2 regions of the Streptomyces sp. NPDC057565 genome follow, and region 2 is predicted to be linked to the other one. Evidence: predicted binding sites of a transcription regulator. Region 2 holds the regulator's gene; the other holds the start of a gene.
The links. Region 2 encodes HspR, which represses chaperone genes until heat shock. Its sites were predicted from a motif close to TTGAGNNNNNNNNNCTCAA; they were not measured.
Positions count from the first base shown of each region.

Region 1: a site for HspR is predicted at 1,519-1,537, ahead of lon (endopeptidase La). Genes of this name have one in related genera too.

Region 1 is NZ_JBHVFU010000018.1:105,439-108,845, reverse strand. It holds gene ACFU8W_RS27820 (RNA polymerase sigma factor) at 1-157, opposite strand, end outside; gene ACFU8W_RS27815 (rhomboid-like protein) at 310-1,101, shown strand; gene ACFU8W_RS27810 (hypothetical protein) at 1,052-1,399, opposite strand; gene lon (endopeptidase La) at 1,560-3,407, shown strand, end outside.
Region 2 is NZ_JBHVFU010000002.1:186,208-189,614, reverse strand. It holds gene dnaJ (molecular chaperone DnaJ) at 1-1,036, shown strand, start outside; gene ACFU8W_RS04890 (heat shock protein transcriptional repressor HspR) at 1,038-1,484, shown strand; gene ACFU8W_RS04885 (helix-turn-helix transcriptional regulator) at 1,704-2,648, opposite strand; gene ACFU8W_RS04880 (hypothetical protein) at 2,819-3,007, shown strand; gene ACFU8W_RS04875 ((2Fe-2S)-binding protein) at 3,004-3,324, shown strand.

The DNA.
Region 1 (3,407 bases), on a different contig from region 2:
TCACCGTCTCCGGGTCCGCGCACCGGCGGCTCAGCCGGGCGAACAACCAGCCGGCATGCCGGTCGTAGAGCGCGGCGAGGGCCGCCGCATCCCCCTGTGCGACGGCGCGCAGCAGCGCGTTGTCGTCATCGGTCCGGTTCTCCCCCGAGGGGCGCATCAGCCTCACATCCCCTCTATCGGGCCGCGGCCCCTCGCCGGTTCACCGTGTGGCATGCGCCATAGACGGTGCGGACATGATCGCGGAGGGTTGGGTGTTGTTCTTCGGGGGCGTGAGAAAGCCGGGGGCGTGAGATAAGGGAGTCCGGCGGGGTGCACCGGAGTACGCACGGGGCAGCACAGGTACGAAGTGACACGGCCCCGCTGCTCGACGCCGTCCCGGGGCAGCGGTGTACGGAGCGGGCGGCCCCCGTACCGCCGGTCGACCCGCCCGCCCGGTCCCGGTTGTGGAGGCTGCTGCCGACGCCTGCCGGGACACCGTTCACCTTCTGCTATCTGCTGGTGCTCGTCGCGACGTCCCTGTTCACCGCGTACGCCGATCCGGACACCGTCTCCGCCGTGCTGCGCGGATCGAGCACCGACGTCTCGCATCTCACGCGGACGCCGCTGCTCGTTCTCGTCGCCAGCGCCCTGTGGATCACGGGCGGGCTCACCTCTCCGTACGTTCTCGGCTTCGCCCTCGTCCTGACCGCCCTGGAGCGGCGCATCGGCGGGTGGCGCACCGCCGGGGTCTTCCTGCTCGGGCATGTGGTGGCGACGCTCGCCACGGAGATCCCGGTCGGGATCTCCGTGGTGGCCGGCCATCTGCCGGAGACCTCGCTGCACCGGCTCGACTACGGCATCAGCTTCGGTCTGATGGCGAGCGTCGGCGCGCTCGCCGGACTGCTCACCCCACTGGTCCGTGCCCTGGTGCTGGGCGGCGTCGGGGTGATGCTGGCGCACGATCTGCTCGTGTTCACCGATCCGCTCAGCGGCTGGGGGCATCCGCTCGCCCTGCTGCTCGGGGTGGCCTGCTGGCCACTTCTGCACCGGCGCGAGGGTCTGGTCGGTGCGGTCATGGGCGCGGGGCCTTCCCGTCGTCGATCAGGTCGGACGAGTCGTTGAGGGCCGCCTCGACGGACCGGGCCGTGGCCCGGTCGGCCTCGGTGGGTTCGGCGCGCGGGGCGAGCAGTGGGTCCAGACCGAAGACACCGGGAATGGCCGTGCCGCGCGGAATGCTGCCGTAGAGGCAGGCGCTGTGCAGTTGCGTGGCGTCGAATGCGTCGGCGATCCGGGCGCGGGCCCCTTCGACCACTGGGGTGAACGTCGCCGGCAGGCGGCTCAGCGAGGCTTCACGTCGGATCGTCCCGTCGGCGGCCAGTCCTTTGTCGCCGGGAGATCCCCGTCGGCCGCTGTCGGTCATCCGGGCACCGTGCCGGGTCCGCGCCGCGGCTGCCGAGTGGTTTTCGCAGGTGACGGGCTGGTGGAAGAAGATCGCTGAGAGCGAACACAGCCTCGGGAACATATAGTCGCTCAGGAGCATTGAGTCTGCATAGCTCAACTTGACTGCCGAAGGGGAGATCATGGCTACTGAGTCCAATGCGGTCACTCCGCTCACCTTGCCTGTGCTGCCGCTCGACGACGAGGTCGTGCTGCCCGGAATGGTGGTTCCTCTGGACCTGTCCGACACCGATGTCCGGGCCGCCGTCGAGGCTGCCCAGGCCGCCGCCCGTCCGGGTGGTGGCAAGCCCGAGGTGCTGCTGGTGCCGCGGATCGACGGGACCTACACCGGGACCGGTGTACTCGGTACCGTCGAGCAGGTCGGCCGGCTCTCCGACGGGGACCCGGGCGCCCTCATCCGTGGCCGTGACCGTGTGAGGATCGGTGCCGGAACCACCGGACCCGGGGCCGCGCTCTGGGTCGAGGGAACCCGCGTGGACGTCTCGGCTCCCGAGCCGCTCCCCGGCGCCGCCGCCGAGCTGGTCAAGGAGTACAAGGCCCTTGCCACCAGCTGGCTGAAGAAGCGCGGTGCCTGGCAGGTCGTGGACCGGGTCCAGCAGATCGACGACATCTCCGCACTCGCCGACAACTCCGGCTACTCACCGTTCCTCACCACCGCCCAGAAGGTGCAGCTCCTGGAGACCGCCGACGCGGTCGCCCGGCTGAAGCTCGCCATCCAGTGGCTCGGCGAACACCTCGCCGAACAGGACGTCGCCGAGTCCATCGCCAAGGACGTCCAGGAGGGCGTCGACAAGCAGCAGCGCGAGTTCCTGCTGCGGCGCCAGCTGGAAGCCGTACGCAAGGAGCTGTCCGAGCTCAACGGCGACGCGGAGGACGAGTCCGACGACTACCGGGCGCGCGTCGAGTCCGCCGATCTTCCCGAGCACGTCCGTGAGGCCGCGCTCAAGGAGGTCGACAAGCTGGAGCGCTCGTCCGACCAGAGCCCCGAGGGCTCCTGGATCCGAACCTGGCTGGACACCGTCCTCGAACTGCCGTGGACCGAACGGACCGAGGACGCGTACGACATCCGCGCCGCCAAGGAGATCCTCGACGCCGAGCACGCGGGCCTGGAGGACGTGAAGGAGCGGATCACCGAGTACCTCGCGGTGCGCAAGCGCCGTGCCGCACGCGGCCTCGGGGTCGTGGGCGGGCGTCGGGGCGGTGCGGTGCTGGCCCTCGTCGGACCGCCCGGCGTCGGCAAGACGTCCCTCGGTGAGAGCGTCGCGCACGCCATGGGCCGCAAGTTCGTCCGCGTCGCGCTCGGCGGTGTGCGGGACGAGGCGGAGATCCGAGGCCACCGGCGCACGTACGTCGGTGCGCTCCCCGGACGCATCGTCCGCGCCATCAAGGAGGCCGGTTCCATGAACCCGGTCGTCCTGCTCGACGAGATCGACAAGGTCGGCTCCGACTTCCGCGGCGACCCGGCCGCGGCGCTCCTCGAAGTGCTCGACCCGGCCCAGAACCACACCTTCCGCGACCACTACCTGGAGGTCGAACTCGACCTCAGCGACGTCGTCTTCCTGGCCACCGCCAACGTCCTGGAAGCCATCCCGGAGGCGCTGCTCGACCGCATGGAGCTGGTGAGGCTCGACGGCTACACCGAGGACGAGAAGGTCGTCATCGCCCGCGACCACCTGCTCCCGCGCCAGCTGGAGCGTGCCGGTCTGGAGAAGGGTGAGGTGACGCTCGACGAGTCGGCGCTGCGCAAGCTGGCCGGCGAGTACACCCGTGAGGCGGGCGTACGCAATCTGGAGCGGGCCGTCGCCCGGCTCCTCCGCAAGGTCGCGGCCCAGCACGAACTGGGCGACCGGGAGCTCCCGTTCACCGTCACCGACGAGGACCTGAGGGGTCTCGTCGGACGGCCGCACCACGTCCCCGAGTCCGCCCAGGACCCGGCCGAGCGCCGGACCGCGGTGCCGGGCGTGGCGACC
Region 2 (3,407 bases):
GCGCTTCAAGGAGATCTCCGAGGCCAATGACATCCTCGGCGACGCCAAGAAGCGCAAGGAGTACGACGAGGCACGCGCCCTCTTCGGCAACGGCGGCTTCCGGGCCGGTCCCGGAGGCGCGGGAGGCAACTTCAATTTCGACCTGGGCGACCTCTTCGGAGGCACGCAGGGCGGAGGTCCCGGCGGCCCCGGCGGCTTCGGCGGCGGCGGTCTGGGCGATGTCTTCGGCGGGCTGTTCAACCGGGGCGGCGGTACGGGGACACGCGTGCAGCCGCGCCGCGGGCAGGACATCGAGTCCGAGGTGACGCTCAGCTTCACCGAGGCGGTCGACGGGGCCACGGTTCCGCTGCGGATGTCCAGCCAGGCGCCCTGCAAGGCGTGTTCGGGCACCGGCGACAAGAACGGCACCCCGAGGGTCTGCCCGACCTGTGTCGGCACCGGACAGGTGTCGCGCGGCAGCGGCGGCGGATTCTCGCTCACCGATCCCTGCGTGGACTGCAAGGGCCGGGGCCTCATCGCCCAGGACCCGTGCGATGTGTGCAAGGGCAGCGGGCGGGCACGTTCGTCGCGCACCATGCAGGTCAGGATCCCGGCGGGTGTCTCCGACAGCCAGCGGATCCGGCTGCGCGGCAAGGGCGCACCGGGCGAGCGCGGCGGACCGGCCGGCGACCTGTACGTCGTCGTGCATGTCGACGCCCACCCGGTCTTCGGCCGCAAGGGCGACAACCTCACGGTCACCGTGCCCGTCACCTTCACGGAGGCGGCGCTCGGCGGCGAGGTGAAGGTCCCGACGCTCGGCGGACCGCCCGTCACCCTGAAACTTCCGGCCGGCACCCCCAACGGGCGCACGATGCGCGCCCGCGGCAAGGGTGCCGTACGCAAGGACGGCACCCGGGGCGACCTCCTGGTCACCGTCGAGGTGGCGGTCCCCACGGACCTCACCCCCGACGCCCAGGACGCGCTGGAGGCCTACCGGAAGGCGACCGCGGGGGAGGACCCGCGGGCGGAGCTGTTCCAGGCGGCGAAGGGAGCTTGAGGTGGACGGCCGACGACGTAATCCGTACGAACTGACCGATGACTCCCCGGTGTACGTGATCTCGATCGCGGCCCAGCTCTCGGGCCTGCATCCGCAGACACTGCGCCAGTACGACCGCCTCGGCCTGGTCTCCCCGGACCGCACGGCCGGCCGAGGCAGGCGTTACTCGGCCCGCGACATCGAGCTGCTGCGCACGGTGCAGCAACTGTCGCAGGACGAGGGCATCAACCTGGCGGGCATCAAGCGCATCATCGAACTGGAGAACCAGGTGGCCGCGCTCCAGCAGCGCGTCGCCGAACTCTCCGCGGCGGTGGATGCCGCTGCGGCGGCGATGCAGCAGCGCGAGGCGCAGGTACATGCGTCGTACCGGCGCGATCTGGTGCCGTACACGGATGTGCAGCAGACCAGCGCGTTGGTGGTCTGGCGGCCCAAGAAGCCCAAGGAATAGTCCGGTTACGGCGCGTGGACGACGGCAGAGGCCCGTCACCCGGGAATGGGTGGCGGGCCTCCGCCGTGCGCACGGGTCATTTCCCCGAGAACTGCCGGAGCGAGAGAGCCGGCGCCGCGCACGACGTCACCGCGGCCGGCGACGGGGTCGTGGCCGCTCACCCTCGTATCGCGGCCACGACCACCCCACTTCGGCCCGGATGAACGGAGCACGCCGTGGTCACTGGTCCTGGTCCAGAATTCCTGACTGCGCTATGAGATATCCGAGTTGGGCTCGACTGCCGCTGCCGAGTGCGGAACTGAGCTTGGCGATGTGCGCGCGGCAGGTGCGTACGTTCATGCCGAGGCGGCGTGCTATGGCCTCGTCGACATGTCCTTCGACCAGCAGCTTCGCGATCGAGTGCCGTACGCCGGAGATGCCCTCGGGTGTCGGGTCGTACGGGACCTGTTCCTGCAGCGGGACCGCGCGTCGCCAGAACTGCTCGAAGACCTTGACGAGATACTCCACCAGCCCGGGGTGCCTCAGCTCCAGTGCCACCTGCCGGTCGTCCGTGGCCGGGATGAACGCGACGGTGTGGTCGAAGATCATCAATCGTTCGATGAGTTCTTCGAGCGTACGGATCTCCACCTTGTCCGACGCCATGCGTGCCGCGTAGGTGAGCGTTCCATGGCTGTGCCGGACGGTGTGCTGATAGAGGGAACGCATGCCGACGCCGCGCTCGGTGAGCATGTTGCCGCGCTCCACAGCGATGTTGAGGGCGTCCTCGCTGCGTCCGCCGCCCGGCTGGATGGTGAGCACCTCCGACCGGCACTCGGCCAGGGCGAGTTCGATGGAAGCGTTGATGCGCTCGATACCTTCGAGGACGGTGATCGCGTGCGTCGTCGGCGGGATCTGAGCGCTGATGGCCATGAATGGCTCGAAGGTCTCGGTCAGTTCGACCGACAGCCGTCTTCGGTCCTGGATCTCACGCTCGAGCGGGTGGAGCCGCTGGGTGAGCGCGGCGGCCGGCGGCACCGGCCGGAGCCACGTGGCGTCATCGGGGTCGGGGTGAAGCAGGGCGAATTCCAGCAAGCAGGGAGCCGGCTCCACTTCGGTGCGGGCTATCTTGCCCACGCTCAGTGCGCTCGCGTACAGCCGCGCTCCCTCCTCGCACAGACTGCTGATGGAGTGGGGATGTGTCGCTTTTGTGTTTTTTGTGGTCAATTCTCCACCCCCCAGGAATATGAATCAGCAGGAACATGATGCACCGCTTCTGTGGCATTGACGTGCCTGGATGAGCAATCGTCTTGTTCTGCGGGGGAGAGGAAACCTTGGAAGTGAGGACGAAGCCGAATATGGGTAAGAAGATGCTTCGCTCGGTGCTTGCTGCGGCCGTCTCCGCCGCGCTGGCGGCGGGGGTGCTCGGTACCCTCGACCTGGCTTGGGACAGTGCGCCCAACAAGACGGCTGGCGTGCAGGCTCAGGCCGTAGCGCCGCCCGACCTGGCTTGGGACAGCATTCCTGCGGATCTGGCGGAGGCGTGACCATCCCGCCGGACGACCGGGTCTTCCGGCGGGAGATGGCCTCGGCCTACCGCTCAGGGTGGCACTTCATCGATCTGCTCACGGCACTCCCCCGCCATGGCGATTCGTTGATGGTCACCCTGCTCGGAGAGCCTGTCGTCGTCGTCCTCGAGGACGACGACGAGGTCCGCGCCTACCGGTGCCTCCGTCGCCCCCGCGGGGCGCCGCAGCCTGTCCGGTGTGCGATCCGGTACGGAATGATCTTCGTCAATCTTGATCAGCGTGACCACCAGCTGATCGAACCAGAAACCATCTCCGCCACCCCCCGCAGTGCCTGAGCGATCCCCCGTCGTTCCATGTCGCTCGGACACTCCCCCACACAGCGGCGCCATCGTGACCTGAACACGATGGCGCTGCTGTG